2 regions of the Micromonospora sp. CA-248212 genome follow, and region 2 is predicted to be linked to the other one. Evidence: riboswitches for the same ligand, from Rfam matches in the RefSeq annotation. Region 2 holds a riboswitch; the other holds the start of a gene.

What was found. Region 2 has a riboswitch for cyclic di-AMP ahead of ACQP03_RS14775 (transglycosylase family protein). Riboswitches for the same ligand answer to the same signal wherever they lie in the genome.
Region 1: it holds a riboswitch for cyclic di-AMP, as region 2 does, so the genes downstream of both, ACQP03_RS00425 (NlpC/P60 family protein) here and ACQP03_RS14775 (transglycosylase family protein) in region 2, are expected to answer to the same signal.

What each region holds. Positions count from the first base shown of each region.
Region 1 covers NZ_CP192023.1:86,956-93,545, forward strand. Annotated here, with positions in the region: gene ACQP03_RS00415 (C40 family peptidase) at 21-1,034, shown strand; gene ACQP03_RS00420 (N-acetylmuramoyl-L-alanine amidase) at 1,093-3,048, opposite strand; cyclic di-AMP (ydaO/yuaA leader) riboswitch at 3,284-3,419, shown strand; gene ACQP03_RS00425 (NlpC/P60 family protein) at 3,432-4,472, shown strand; gene dcd (dCTP deaminase) at 4,544-5,122, opposite strand; gene ACQP03_RS00435 (pyridoxamine 5'-phosphate oxidase family protein) at 5,200-5,748, shown strand; gene ACQP03_RS00440 (zinc metalloprotease) at 5,822-6,590, opposite strand, start outside.
Region 2 covers NZ_CP192023.1:3,096,610-3,104,724, reverse strand. Annotated here, with positions in the region: gene ACQP03_RS14800 (FMN-binding glutamate synthase family protein) at 1-1,127, shown strand, start outside; gene ACQP03_RS14795 (GNAT family N-acetyltransferase) at 1,695-2,444, shown strand; gene ACQP03_RS14790 (VOC family protein) at 2,535-2,972, shown strand; gene dinB (DNA polymerase IV) at 3,030-4,217, shown strand; gene ACQP03_RS14780 (hypothetical protein) at 4,321-4,677, shown strand; gene ACQP03_RS14775 (transglycosylase family protein) at 4,753-5,445, opposite strand; cyclic di-AMP (ydaO/yuaA leader) riboswitch at 5,445-5,613, opposite strand; gene ACQP03_RS14770 (peptidoglycan-binding domain-containing protein) at 5,884-6,372, shown strand; gene ACQP03_RS14765 (peptidase inhibitor family I36 protein) at 6,481-6,882, opposite strand; gene ACQP03_RS14760 (AfsR/SARP family transcriptional regulator) at 7,068-8,115, shown strand, end outside.

The DNA of each region.
Region 1 (6,590 bases), 3.0 Mb from region 2:
GGTCGGTTGCAAAGGAGTCGGTGCCGGTGGCAACCATGCCCCCTCATCGTCACGCACCAGGGTCGCCCGTTCGACCGCGTGGTCTGCGCCGGGTCGCACGTCGCCTGATCGTGCTGGTCGCCGCCGCCGCGGTCGGTGCCGGCATGATCGCCGTGCCGGCGCAGGCCGAGCCGACGGTCGACGAGATCGAGGCGCAGATCGACAAGAAGTGGGAGGAGTTGGAGCCCACGATCGAGAAGTACAACAAGGTGCGGGCGCAACTCGCCGTCAACCGCAAGAAGTCGTCTGAGCTTCAGAAGAAGATCGAGCCGCTGGCCCTGCAGAGCGAGCTGGCACTCAACCGGGTCGGCGACCTCGCTTCCCGTTACTACATGTCGGGCCCCTCGCAGGAGATCGGCGCGCTGCTGGTCAGCGCCAAGCCGGACACGCTCACCGAGCAGCTCACCCTCCTCGACCGGCTCGCCTCCCAGGAGCGCAAGCAGGTTGAGGGTGTGCTCGCCGTCCGGGCCAAGTACGACGGCGAGAAGCAGAAGCTGGACGCGCTGATCGCCACCCAGACCAAGCAGCAGAGCGAGCTGGCGGCCAAGAAGAAGCAGATCGACGCCGAGATCAAGAAGCTCGAAGCGTCGATGCCCAAGACCACGGTCAAGACCGCCGGCTGCCCGACCATCAACGGCGTGGTCTCTGTGGCGGCGCAGAAGGCGATCAAGACCGCCTGCCAGCAGGTCGGCGATCCGTACGTCTGGGGCGCCACCGGCCCGAACTCGTTCGACTGCTCGGGCCTGACCCAGTACGCCTACAAGTCGGCCGGGATCTACCTCACCCACCACACGGGTGATCAGTGGAACGAGGGCAAGGCCGTCTCGCGCGCCGACGCCCGTGCCGGTGACCTGGTCTTCTTCTACTCGGGCCTGAGTCATGTCGGGCTGTATCTGGGCAACAACCAGATGGTGCACGCGCCACGCGCCGGTAAACCGGTGCAGGTGTCCAGCATCAACACCATGCCGGTCGCCGGGTTCCGCCGACCTGGCTGATCCCCAGCACGCACGACGACGGCCCCCGGTCACCTCGACCGGGGGCCGTCGTGGTTCCTCAGCGGGGTGCGCCCACCGGGGACGGCAGCAACTGCACGTCGGCGAGGTCGACGTACATGACGCGGTGGCCGAACTGGATCTGCGCGTACCGGTTCTGGCCCCGGATCACCGTCCAGTCGCCGGGCGAGGAGCCGTCGAACGTGCTGGCCCGGTAGTACTCGCCGGGCAGCACCGCGCCGACGGCGTACCGCTGGCCGGCGGCGAGGGTGTACTGCAACGGTGAGATCGCCTGGTACGGCACGCCGGCCGGGTAGGCCGCCTGCTCCGGGTACGCCCGCCCGTAGACGGGGATCGTGGCCCGGCCGGGCTTCGGGGTGACCACCATGCCGACCGTCCAGGTGGCCGTCGGCGCGGACGCGGGGTTGTGGAACCACGCCCGCTGCCCGAGGTACCAGATGGCCGTCCAGTCGCCCTGTCGACCGGCCAGCGCGTACGTCTGGCCGGCGGACGCGCGGGCACCGTGGTCCGACACGTCCATCGTGTTCGGGGTGCCGTCGGGGCGCAGCGCGATGTCGTTGACCAGTGGCGCGTCCGGAGCCGGCGCGGTGCGTAGCACCACCGACGAGGAACCGCGGGGCGCGCACGGTGCCCCCGGGGTGACGCATCCGGTGAACGCCGGCTGGTTTGTCGCGTAGTCGGGGTCGATCCGGACCAGCCCGGTGGCCGGGGTGCCGGTGTCCAGCCGAGGGGCGTGCAGCAGGTCGAAGTAGTGCGTCCAGTCCCAGTACGGCCCCGGGTCCCAGTGCATCCCGCGGACCGTCGCCGCCGTGGTGCCGGGCACGTTGTCGTGGCCGATGATGTGCTGGCGGTCCAGCGGGATGCCCAGCCGCAGCGCGAGGTGCCGCACGAGCTTCGCCGACGTGCGGTACATCGCCTCCGTGTACCAGGTGCCCTGCGCGGCGAAGCCCTCGTGTTCCAGCCCGATCGACTTGGCGTTGACGTACCAGTTGCCGGCGTGCCAGGCGACGTCCTTGGTGCGGACGTGCTGGGCGATGTGCCCGTCCACCGAGCGCAGCGAGTAGTGCCAGCTCACGTAGGTTGGGTCCTGGACGAGTTGCAGGGTGGTCGCCCAACTCGCCTCGGTGTCGTGGATGACGATGTACTCGATCTTCTGCCGGGCGGGCCGGTCGGACAGGTCGTGGTTGCCGTAGTCGCCGTCGCCGAACGCCGCGTAGGGTGCCGGGATCCACTCACAGGACACGGTGCTCGGGCACTCCAACCCGTCCGGGCGGGCGAGTCGCCGCAGCCCCAGTCGGTCCAGCCAGGACCGCTCGGGTCGTACCGCCCGGGCCGGCAGCGTGACCCGCTGGCCGTCGTCGGTCACCCGCGTCTCGCCCGCGCCGATCGTGGTGAAGACCTCGTCGGCGAAGGCCGCCGCGGCATCGGCGCTGTCCGCGCCGGCATAGCGGGCCACCGCGCCGTACCAGGTGCCCGGGTCGGTGCCGACTCCGACCGGGGCGCCGACCTCCCGTTGGTACGCGGCCAGCAGCGCCGCCCCACCCCGGAGGTTCGTCGTCGGGTCGGTGCGCAGCGCCTCGGCGGTGGCGCCGGTGAGCGCGGCGGCGGCGTCCACGGTCTGCAGCGCGGCGCTGGGCGGCGCGTTGCCGGTGGCGGGCGCCGGTGCGAGAGGACGACGGGACTCGTCGCCGCGCGGATCCTCTCCCGGGGCGTCGTGGTGACCGCCCCGGGGCAGGGCGGTCACGTGCCGGGCGTCGGTCAGGTGCATCGGGCCGTAGCCGCCGCTGGTGCTCGGCGTGCCGGCATTGCTGTCCCAGCGGGACTCCAGGTAGGAGACGCCGAGTAGTACGTCGATGGGTACGCCGTACTCGGTCGCCGCGGCGGCGTACTGCTGCTGGCGGTCGGCGGCGGGGGCCGCGGTGGCCGGGCCGGCGGACAGCGGCACGGCCGCCGTGGCGGTGACGAGCGCGACGGCGAGCAGGGTCGGACGTTTCATCGAACCCCCTACATGTGAACTGGTGTCGGTGCCGTCACCTTCGTCCTGCTCGGGAGCCCACGTCAATACCTTTCCATGTTTCGAAACGTACGGAAGGAAATCTTCACGTCCGCTCGATGGCCCGCCGCAATCGGTACGGAGTGTCACGGCCGCACGGGTTGCGGATCGGTAACGGCCGTCTCTACTCTGGTCATTCGTCGGCCCGGTAGCAGGTCTGCCCACCCCGGGCGGTAACGGACCGACACCGCCGAGTCGCTCGCGAGCGAGCCGGGGACCCAGGTTCCTCGGGGTGAATCCGCAGTTCCTGCGGTAGGGCGCCCACTTCCCGCCCGAACCCGTCAGCTAACCCGGTAGGCGGTCAGGAAGAAGGAGTACGGAACCCGGTGGCCCTCCAAGCCCCGCGGCCGTCGTCCGGACGGTCGGCCCCGGCCGACCCGACGTCGACCGTGCCGCGTCCACGCTGGTCCCGCTTCACCACCGCCCTCGCCGCCCTGGTCGGCGTCGCCGTCGTCCTGACCGGTAGCGCCACGGTGGCCCACGCCGACCCGTCCGTCGCCGAGATCGAACGGCAGATCGACGACGACTGGAACAAGCTCGAACCGATCATCGAGCGGCACAACGCCACCCGAGCCGACCTGGCCCTCAAGCGCAAGCAGGCCGACACGCTCGCCGCCCGCATCGCGCCGCTGGAGCGCCAGGTCGACGCCGCGATGGACAAGGTCAGCGCGCTGGCCGTCCGCGCGTACATGGGTGAAAACCTGTCGACCGTCAACACGATGCTCGGCAGCCGGTCGCCCAGTGAGATGGTCGGTCAGCTCGAAATGCTCGACCGCTTCGCCCACAACCAGCAGGAGGACGTCCGCCAGGTCGCCGACCTGCGCAACGAGCTGGCCCGGCAGAAGGCGCCGCTGGACGAGATGGTGGTCCAGCTGACCCGCACCGAGGCCCAGTTGGCGGCGAAGAAGAAGCAGATCAACGAGGAGATCGACCGGCTACAGAAGCTGCGCCTCAAGGTGTACGGCAACGGCGGCGGCGGTTCGCTGCGTCCCGCGCCCTGCCCGGCCAGCTACCCGGGTGGCGGTGCCGGCATCGCGGTCAAGTTCGCCTGCGCCCAGATCGGCAAGCCGTACGTGTGGGGCGCCGAGGGTCCGAACTCGTACGACTGCTCCGGGCTGATGCTGGCCGCCTGGGCGAAGGCCGGTGTGTCGCTGCCGCACAACGCCGCCGCGCAGAGCCGGGTGACCAAGAACGTCAGCAAGGGCGACCTGCGCCCCGGTGACCTGGTCTTCTACTACAGCGACATCCACCACGTCGGGATGTACGTCGGCGACGGCTGGGTGGTGCACGCCTCCCAGGCCGGTGTGCCCGTCAAGATGAAGAAGGTCGACGACGGGCCCATCCACAGCTACGGCCGCCCCGGCTGAGATGTAAGGAAGGGCCCCCTTCTAACGCCTCAGGTATAGAAGGGGGCCCTTCCTTACATCGCAAGGGCGGATCAGCGCGTCGGCCAGGCACGCCAGTTCTGCCAGGAGCGACTGGGCGTCGGGCCTCGCTGACCCTGGTAACGCGAGCCGTAGACCACCGAGCCGTACGGGTGTTCGGCGGGCGACGAGAGTCGGAAGATGCAGAGCTGACCGATCTTCATGCCCGGCCAGAGGGTGATCGGCAGGTTCGCCACGTTGGACAGCTCCAGCGTGACGTGCCCGGAGAAGCCCGGGTCGATGAACCCGGCGGTGGAGTGGGTGAGCAGGCCGAGGCGGCCCAGCGAACTCTTCCCCTCCAGTCGGCCGGCGAGCTGGTCGCCGAGCGAGATCACCTCCAGCGTCGAGGCGAGCACGAACTCTCCCGGGTGCAGCACGAACGGCTCGCCGTCGGGCACCTCGACCACCGAGGTCAGGTCGTCCTGCTGCATGGCCGGGTCGATGTGGGTGTAGAGATGGTTGTTGAAGACCCGGAACAGCCGGTCGAGTCGTACGTCGATGCTGGAGGGTTGGACCAGGGTGGGCTCGAACGGCTCCAGGCCCAGCGTGCCGGCCTTGATCTCGGAGACCAGGTCACGGTCGGAGAGCAGCATCGGACCACCATAGCGAGGTGGGCGGTGACCAGCGTGTCGAGGTCGCTCCTCGTACATTTGTTCGATAGAATGCTCGCATGGCTTCCTGGTCCGATTTCGCCGTCGACGAGCCCCGCCTCGCCGACGGCATCCGCGTTCTCCTGCAGCAGTACGGGCCGGGCTTCGGCTATCTGGCCACGGTCCGTGCCGACGGTGGGCCCCGGGTCCATCCGGTCTCCCCGGTCATCACCGACGAGGGTCTGTTCTGCTTCATCATCGACTCGCCGAAGCGCCGGGACCTCGAACGGGACGGCCGATACGCGCTGCATTCGTTCCCTCCGGAGGAGAGCGACGACGAGGCGTACGTGGCGGGTCACGCCTGGCCGGTCACCGATCCGGTCCGGGTGGCCCGGCTGGCGCAGAGCGCTCGGGCCGAGCCGCGGGCCGACTGGCGGCTGTTCGAGTTCACCGTCGACGTGGCGATGCTGACCCGTCGTGACCAGCACGGCCTGGGCATCGCCGTGGGGCGTCCGGCCGTCCAGGTCTGGCTCGATCCGCAGACCCCGCCCGCGGCGGCCGCGCCCGCGGCCGTACCGCAGACGCGCCCGACCCGCCGCAGCCGCGACGTTCAGTGCACGGCCGCCTGACCACGGCCCTGGGGGCAGAGACGCCGGTGCCGGCTCCGTCGTGACGGAGCCGGCACCTGGTGTACGCGAGGAGCTAGGCCGCGCGGTACGCGTTCCACGCGGTCAGCATGCGGCTCGCCTGACCCGCGGTGAACTGGTACATGCACGAGTCGTAGGTGTAGTCCATGAAGTTGGTGATCGGGTCCAGGCCGGCCGCCGAGCAGGTGTTCCGGCCGGTCGGGCACTCGTACGCGGGCGACGCCTCGGCCGGGGTGTCGCTGACGCCGTCACCTGAGCCGCCGCAGCCACCCTGGAAGGTGTGGTAGAGGTTCAGCCAGTGGCCGACCTCGTGGGTGCCGGTGTCGCCCTGGTTGTAGTTGGTGGCGGTGCCGCCCGGCAGCGACTCGTTCAGCACGACCACGCCATCCATGCTGCTGAGCCTGCGCTGCGGGAAGGTCGCCCAGCCCAACAGGTCGTCGCTCAACTCACCGAGGTAGATGTTGAGCGTGTTCTTGCCGCCCACCCGTAGCGACGACTTCATCGACCGCTCCGCCGACGAGCCGTCGACGATGGGATACCAGGACGGGTTCGTCACCCGGTCGATCGAGTCGAGTCGGAAGGCGAACGCGGTGGCCGCGCCGCCGGTCCCACCCGCGTAGGCCTGGTTCAGCACGCTGATCTGCGAGGTGATCATCGAGTCGGGGATGTTTCCGCCGGCCCGAGTGCTGTTTTCCTGGATCACGTGCACCACCACCGGGATGGTGACCGTAGCGGCCAGCGTCGTGGCGCCGGCGCCGGCCCGGTAGTTGGCCCGCTCGCGCAGCGCCGCCGCGAGGTCGGCGTCCCGCTCGCGGACCTGCTTG
Region 2 (8,115 bases):
TGAGCTTCGGCTCGCTCTCCGGCAACGCCATCACCGCGTTGAACAAGGGCGCCGCCCTCGCCGGATGTCTGCAGAACACCGGCGAGGGTGGCCTGTCGCCGTACCACCGCAACGGCGGTGAGCTGGTCTTCCAGCTCGGTACGGCGTACTTCGGCTGCCGCGATGAACACGGCCGGTTCAGTCTGGACCGGCTCAAGGACCTCGTCGCCGGTGCTCCCGTGCGCGCCTTGGAGATCAAGCTGAGCCAGGGGGCGAAGCCGAGCCTCGGCGGCCTGCTCCCCGGAGCGAAGGTGTCCGCCGAGATCGCCGCGACCCGGGGCATCCCGGCCGGGCGGGACTGCGTGAGCCCGTCGCGGCACGCCGAGTTCTCCGACTGCGACAGCCTGCTGGACTGGGTGGAGCTGCTGGCCGCCGAGACGGGCCTGCCGGTGGGCATCAAGTCGGCGGTCGGCGACCTGAGCTTCTGGCAGGAGCTGGCCGGCCTGATGCGCGACACGGGCCGGGGCGTCGACTTCGTGACGGTCGACGGCGGCGAGGGCGGCACCGGCGCCGCGCCGCTGATCTTCACCGATTCGGTGTCGCTCCCGTTCCAACAGGGCTTCTCCCGGGTCTACAAGGTCTTCGCGGAACACGACCTACACGAGCGGGTGGTGTTCATCGGCAGCGGCAAGCTCGGCCTGCCGGACAACGCCGTGGTGGCGTTCGCACTCGGCTGCGACATGGTCAACGTGGGCCGCGAGGCGATGCTGTCGATCGGCTGCATCCAGGCGCAGAAGTGCCACACCGACACCTGCCCCACCGGGGTGGCGACACAGAACGCGTGGCTGGCCCGGGGCCTCGACCCGACGCTCAAATCCGTCCGGGCGGCCAACTACCTGGCGACGTTGCGCCGGGACCTGACCAAGGTCGCCGAGGCCTGCGGCGTGGAACACCCCGGCCTGATCGGCACGGACGCCGTGGAGATCCTGGACGGCCGCACCGGCTCCACCCCACTGCACGAGGTGTACGGGTACCGCCCGCACTGGGGCCTGCCCTCCGCTGCCGACCAGAAAGAGATCATCCGGCTGATGATCCCGGAGGCGCCCCAGGGCGGCAGCGCCCCGCCGTCACCCACCGCCGTCGGCTGATCCCGCCCACCGACCCACCGACCCGCCGCCCACGGGGCCCACCGCCCGCCGCCCGCCGCCCACGGGGCCCACCGCCCGCCGCCCGCCGCCCACGGGGCCCACCGCCAATCTGCCTACGGCCCACCGGCCCGCCGCTTACCGCGCCGCCGGCCCGCCGCCCACCGCGCCACCGCGCCGCCGCCCGCCGCCAACCACCAACCACCAACCACCAACGGGCCTACCGCCCCACCGGCCCGCCGCATACCGGCCCGCCGGCCCGCCGCCAACCTGCCTACCGCCCCAACCGGCCCGCCGGGCCACCGGGCCGCCGCCCGCCGCCAACCGCCGCCGGGCCTACCGCCCCACCGGCCCGCGCCCCACCGGCCCGCCGCCCGAAGAGCGTGATGCCTGTGAGTCATCTTGATGACTCACAGGCATCACGCTTCTTGTGGTGCTTCCGCCCCGAGGCCGCTGCGGTGCCATCCGACACCACCCAAGAAGCGGGTCCGCCAGAGTCTCCTTCGGCGTCATCCGGCGCCGCGCGAATAACTCGTGGAGTCGTGTTCCCGGCCGACCTATGGTGGCGCGGTGCTGATCCGACGTGAGACCCCCGCCGATATCGACGCCATCCGGGCCGTGCACGCCGCGGCCTTCGCCGCCGCCGACCACGGCCCTGCCGACAATCCGGAGCACGGGCCGCAGCACGATCCGGGCCACCGGCCGGACCACGATCCGGGCCACGGGCCGGACCACGGGCCGGGCCACGGGCCGGACCACGGGCCGGGCCACGGGCCGGACCACGATCCGGGCCACGGGCCGGACCACGATCCGGGCCACGATCCGGGCCACGGGCCGAGCACGGACACCGCCACCAGGAGCACCGACGGCGGTGGCGACGGTCGCCTGCCGGTCGAGGCGACGCTCGTGGACGCGTTGCGCGTCGACGACGGGTGGCTGCCCGCGTACTCCCTGGTGGCGGTCGATGGGGACGGCCTGGTGGTGGGTCACGTGGTGGCCACGCGGGCCCGCGTGGCCGGTGCGCCGGTGGCGTTGGGTCTCGGGCCGCTCGGCGTGCTGCCCGGCTGGCAGCGACGCGGGGTCGGCAGCGCCCTGATGCACGCGGTCCTGGGCGCCGCCGACGCCCGAGACGAGGCGCTCGTGGTGCTCCTCGGGCACCCCGAGTATTACCCGCGTTTCGGGTTCCGGCCGGCCGTCGAGCTGGGCGTCACCCCGCCGCAGCCGTGGGGCCCGCAGTACTTCATGGCCCGACCGCTGACCGCCTGGCACGGATCGATCCGGGGCGAATTCCGCTACGCCCGCCCCTTCGACGACCTGTGACCGGACCGCACCCGCTGTCGCAACGATCCTGTCGGTCCGTCGCGAGAGGATGGCGACATGACCGACCAGACCGGGAACGAGGATGCTGCTATGGCCCGTGAAGTGCAGATAACGTTCGACGCTGCCGATCCTGCCGCCCTGTCGGCGTTCTGGGCCGACACCCTCGGCTACGAGTTGCAGGGCCCGCCCGGGGGCTTCGACTCGTGGGAGGCCGCGTTGGACGCGATGGGCGTGCCGCCGGAGCGACGCAACGACGCGTCGGCGGTGGTCGACCCCACGGGGGCGGGGCCACGGCTGTTCTTCCAGCGGGTGCCGGAGGGCAAGCAGGCCAAGAATCGCGTCCACCTCGATGTGCGGGCCGCGCCGGGGCTGACGGGTGACGACCGGATGGCGGCCCTGGAGGCGGAGGCCGACCGGCTCACCGCTCGGGGTGCCACACGGCTCGCCCGACACGAGCCCGCTCCCCCGCTCGGCGCCGGTCACATCGTCATGGCAGACCCGGAGGGCAACGAGTTCTGCCTCGACTGAGCGGGCGTTCTCCCAGCTCATTGCCGCGACGACCGGCCGTCATGCGAACATGTGTACGTGTCGCACGACGCCCACATCCTGCACGCCGACCTGGACGCCTTCTACGCGTCGGTCGAGCAGCGTGACGACCCGCGCCTGCGCGGACGGCCGGTGATCGTCGGCGGCGGCGTGGTGCTGGCCGCCAGCTACGAGGCGAAGGCGCGGGGTGTGCGCAGCGCGATGGGGGGTCAGCAGGCACGACGGCTCTGCCCGGACGCGATCGTGGTGCCGCCCCGGATGTCGGCGTACACGCAGGCCAGCCGGACGGTGTTCGAGATTTTCCGACAGACCACGCCGCTGGTCGAAGGGCTCTCCATCGACGAGGCGTTCCTCGACGTGGGCGGGCTGCGCCGGCTGGTCGGCACACCGGCCGACATCGCCCAGCGGCTGCGCCGGGAGGTCCGCGACCGGGTCGGCCTGCCGATCACGGTGGGTGTGGCCCGGACGAAGTTCCTGGCGAAGGTGGCCAGCGCAGTGGCGAAGCCGGACGGGCTGCTGGTTGTCGCCCCCGACGCCGAGACTGCGTTCCTGCATCCACTGCCGGTGGAACGGCTCTGGGGCGTCGGTCCGGTCACCGCCGCGAAGCTGCGGGAACGCCGGATCCGTACCGTCGCGGACGTGGCCCGGCTCGGCGAGGCCGCGCTGGTGTCCCTGCTCGGGGCCGGCGCCGGCCGGCACCTGCACGCTCTCGCCCACAACCGCGACCCCCGGGCGGTGCAGATGGGCCGGCGGCGGGGCTCGATGGGCGCGCAGCACGCGTTGGGGCGTACCCCACCTGCGCCGGAGGAACTGGACGCCATCCTCGCCGGTCTGGTCGACCGGGTCACCCGACGGATGCGGGCGGCCGGACGGTCCGGACGCACCATGGTGTTGCGACTCCGCTTCGGCGACTACACCCGCGCCACCCGCTCGCACACCGTGCCCAAGGCGACCGCCGACACCACCCCACTGCTCGCCGCCGCCCGGACACTGCTGCGGGCCGCCCTACCGGAGATCGACCGGCGCGGGGTCACCCTGCTCGGCGTCTCGGTCGGCAACCTGGACGACAACCCGGTGCAGCCGGAGCTGCCGTTCCAAGCCAACACCGGGGCCGACCTGGACGCCGCCGTGGACGCGGTCCGCGACCGCTTCGGCTCGACGGCGCTCACCCGGGCGGCGCTGCTCGGCCGCGCTCCCGGTGTCGAGATGCCGCTATTGCCGGACTAGAGCGCCCCGGTTGCTGCGACCGGAGACACATCACAGCAGGTCGGCGGTTTAGCCGGCCGCACACAGGTGAAGTCTTGAGGGGAAAGCCTGACGAGGGGGGCCCATGTCCGACGAGACCAGCAACCGACCGAGCCGTCGTGCCGAACGCCCGGGCGACGTGACCGACCCGCTGCTCTGGCAGCTCGCGGTCGACGTGCTCGAGGCCCACGAGGCCGACGACGAGGGTCGCTGCCGCAACCTCCAGTGCGCCGGCCAGTCCTGGCCGTGTGCGGCGCGTACGACCGCCGAGCAGTCGTTGCGACTGGCCCGCAGCACCCCCGACTCGGTCGAGACGGCCATCGACGGTGGCGGGGGCGGCACCGGCTGGACGGCCGAGGCCGCCGCGCCGGCGCAGCGCTGGGGCTGGAACGGCGACGTGATGGCCCGCCGCGAGGCGAGGTCGGCCGCCTCGGCGGCGTGACCCGTCCCGCGAGGACAGCGCCAGACGAACGAACGCTCGGCCGGTGACCCGGCCGAGCGTTCGTCGGTACGTACGTCAGAGAGCGAGCCGCTGCCCCGGGAAGATCAGGCCCGGGTCCGCGCCGATCAGCTGACGGTTGCGCTCGTACAGGGCCTGCCAGCCGCCGCTGCGGGGGTGCCGCTCGGCGATCTCCGACAGGGTGTCCCCCGGCGCGACCACGTACGTGTCGCCGCCGGCCGCCGGGGCGGTCCGCTCGTGACCACGGGTAGCCGGCTGGTCGCCGCGTGCCGGCCGCTCCTTGCCGGAGGTGGACGTCGACGACTTGGAGGTCGACTTCGTCGGGGACTTCGCGGTGGACTTCGTCGGGGACTTCGCGGTGGACTTCGTCGAGGTACCGCCCGACGAGCCGCCCTTGCGGCCGCAGGTCGGCCACGCGCCGATGCCCTGCCCGTCGAGCACCTTCTCGGCGATCGCGATCTGCTCGCCACGGCTGGCCAGATCGGCGCGGGCGGCGTACTTCGTGCCGCCGTAGCCGGCCCAGGTGCCCTGGGAGAACTGCAGCCCGCCGTAGTAGCCGTTCCCGGTATTGATCTTCCAGTTGCCGCCGGACTCGCACTGGGCGATCGCGTCCCAGTTGACACCGGCCTGGGCCGGGGCCGCCGGGCCGAAGAGGGCGACGGCGCCGGTGACCGCGCCGACCGCCAGGGTACCGACGGCGACGCGGCGGGTGGTGACCCGTCGATGACGGGGGGTGTACGCAGACGTCATGGATCATTCCTCCACGCCGGCGAGGTGAGCTGTCGGGTTCGGGCCGAGGAGCCCGGCCGCGCGCTGGCGGCTTCACCCCGAGGTGACATGCACCGAGGAACGTTGGGTCCCCCGCTCCTGCCCGGGTTCTGTTTCCGACGACCGGGGGCAGGATTTGGCGTTGCCGGTCGCGGCGTCCACGGTGGTGGACCCGACCGACGGTAGGCACGGTGGGTGACGGTCGCCCACCGCTTGTGAAGTTGTTCACCGGCTCACGCGGGGCGCTGCGGCCAGCGGTTGCGGAGGACGTCCACCTGTGCAGCGGCCATCATGGACCGTTTCCGATCAGGGCCTGCCGTCCCGGTGAATTGACGTTCGGACAGGAAACCGTAGACGGGCGGTAGCGATGCTCTGGAGCACACCGGGTCCGTCCCGGAAACGACACCCCAGGAGGAGATCATGCCGCTCCAGCAGAGTCGCAACGGCCGTCGCCGCGCCGCAGCCGTCCTCGTAGCCCTACTGGCCGGCGCTGGCCTGACGCTGTCCGCGCCGACCGCCGCACAGGCGTCCAGCCCGTGCACCAGCCTGACCTTCTACCGGGTCGGCGGCTACCCGGGCGGCGCGGACATGCACGTGCCCACCGTCGGCTGGCAGACCGGAAACAAAAGCTGCTACCTCACCTACGGCCACTCGGGCTCCGCGGTGCTGGTGCTCCAGGAGGCGCTGAACAACTGCTACGCGCGGTCGCTCAGCCTGGACGGGAACTACGGTCCGAAGACCCGGGACGCCGTCCGGTACGCCCAGCACAAGATCAATGAGGACATCGTGTACGCGAACATCGCCGAGGACGGCGAGTACGGCCCGCAGACACGTGCCTACATGGGCTTCGCGATCTTCGGGGTCAACGGCGGCCCGGTCATTCCCAACGTCTGCTACTACCCGGGCTGACCGCCGTACAGCGCCGGCCGGAGCCCTCGCGGACTCCGGCCGGCGCCGTGGCGGCCCCTCCCCCGGTGCGGCGTCGCCGGCTCCCCCCTGCGCGGCGACGCTCATGGATCAGCAGACCCGGACCGCCTCGATCCGCTGATTCCAGTTCCCCCCGATCGCGGCCGAGTCGTACGCCAGGTTCGCCCGGTAGCCATAGGCGTGCTGGTAGCCGAGCAGGCCGGTGGCGTTGGCGTTGTCCCAGAAGGTGGAGACGGTGCCGGACGGCCGGTTGTTGATGATCGATTGGGCCCGGTTGCGGAAGTACGAGGGCAGCGGGACGTCGTTGCATCCGTTGTACGGACCGTCGAGCAGGAAGATGTCGCCGCTGAAGTTGGCCCCGGCGTACAGGCAGAGCAGACCCGACGGGCAGGCGTAGTTGGCCTGGGCCGGGCTCGGGGCGACGCCGAGCGTGGCGCCCACGGCGATCGTACCGAGCAGCGCGGACGTGAGCCTTCGCAGAGCACTTCGCACGATGGTGACCTCCGGTGTCGTCACGACCGGAACCGGCCGCGAGTCGAGTTGCTGACATCACGTTGATCGATGTCCTTGTAGCAACGATGATCTGCGCGGAAGGTCGACGAATTCCTGCCGGAACCTCAATCCGGCTGTCCCGGGGGTGCCGGTGGGGCGACCGGCGGTGCAGCGAGCGGCGGTTCATGGAGATTCGGGTCCTCGGGCCGGTCGAGGTCTGGGCGGACGGCCGTCCGGTCGATGCCGGAGCGGCCCGCCAGCGCGCCGTCCTGGCCGCACTGGCGGTCGACGTGGGCCGACCGGTGAACCTGGACGCTCTGGTGGACCGGGTCTGGGGTGACGCGTCGCCGCCCCGGGTTCGCCACAACCTGCACGTCTACCTCGCCCGGCTCCGCCGGGTGCTGGCCGACGCGGGCGCGCCGGACGTGTTGGCGCGACGGTCGGGTGGTTACCTGCTGGACCTGCCACCGGAGACAGTGGACGGCCCGCACTTCGACGCGCTGCGGCAGCGTGCCGACGGGCTGCCCGACGGGGACCCCGAACGGGTGGAACTGCTGCGCAGGGCGCTTGAGCTGTGGCGTGGCGAGCCGCTGGCGGGGCTGCCGGGCGAGTGGGCGGCCCGGGTCCGGCAGGACTGGCACCGCCGGCACACCGACACCGTCGTGCAGTGGGCCCGTGGAGTGTTGCGACGGGGCGAGCCGGATGCGGTGATCGATCCGCTGACCCGGCTCGCCGACGAGCACCCGCTCGACGAACCGGTCGCCGCCGTGCTGCTGCACGCGTTGGCCGCGGCTGGTCGCGGGGCGCAGGCACTGACGTACTACGCCCGACTGCGGGACCGGCTCGCCGACGCGCTCGGTGTGGACCCGGGCATCGAGCTTCGCCAGCTACACCAGGCCATCCTGCGCGGCGAGGTCACCTCGCCGACCCCGGAGGTGTCCCCCGTGCCGGCCGCCGCGGTCATCGTCGCCCCGTCGCGGCCGGACCGCCCGGTCCCCGCGCAGTTGCCGTCGGATGTCCGGGGCTTCGCCGGGCGGCGTTCGGAGCTGGACCGTCTGGACGCGCTGCGGGCGTCCGCCGAGGAGCGACCCGGGGCCGTCCCGCTGGCCGTGCTCTCCGGAGCGGGCGGGGTCGGCAAGACGGCCCTCGCCGTGCACTGGGCGCACCGGGTCGCCGGGCAGTTCCCGGACGGGCAGCTCTACGCCAATCTGGAGGGCTACAGCCACAGCGGCG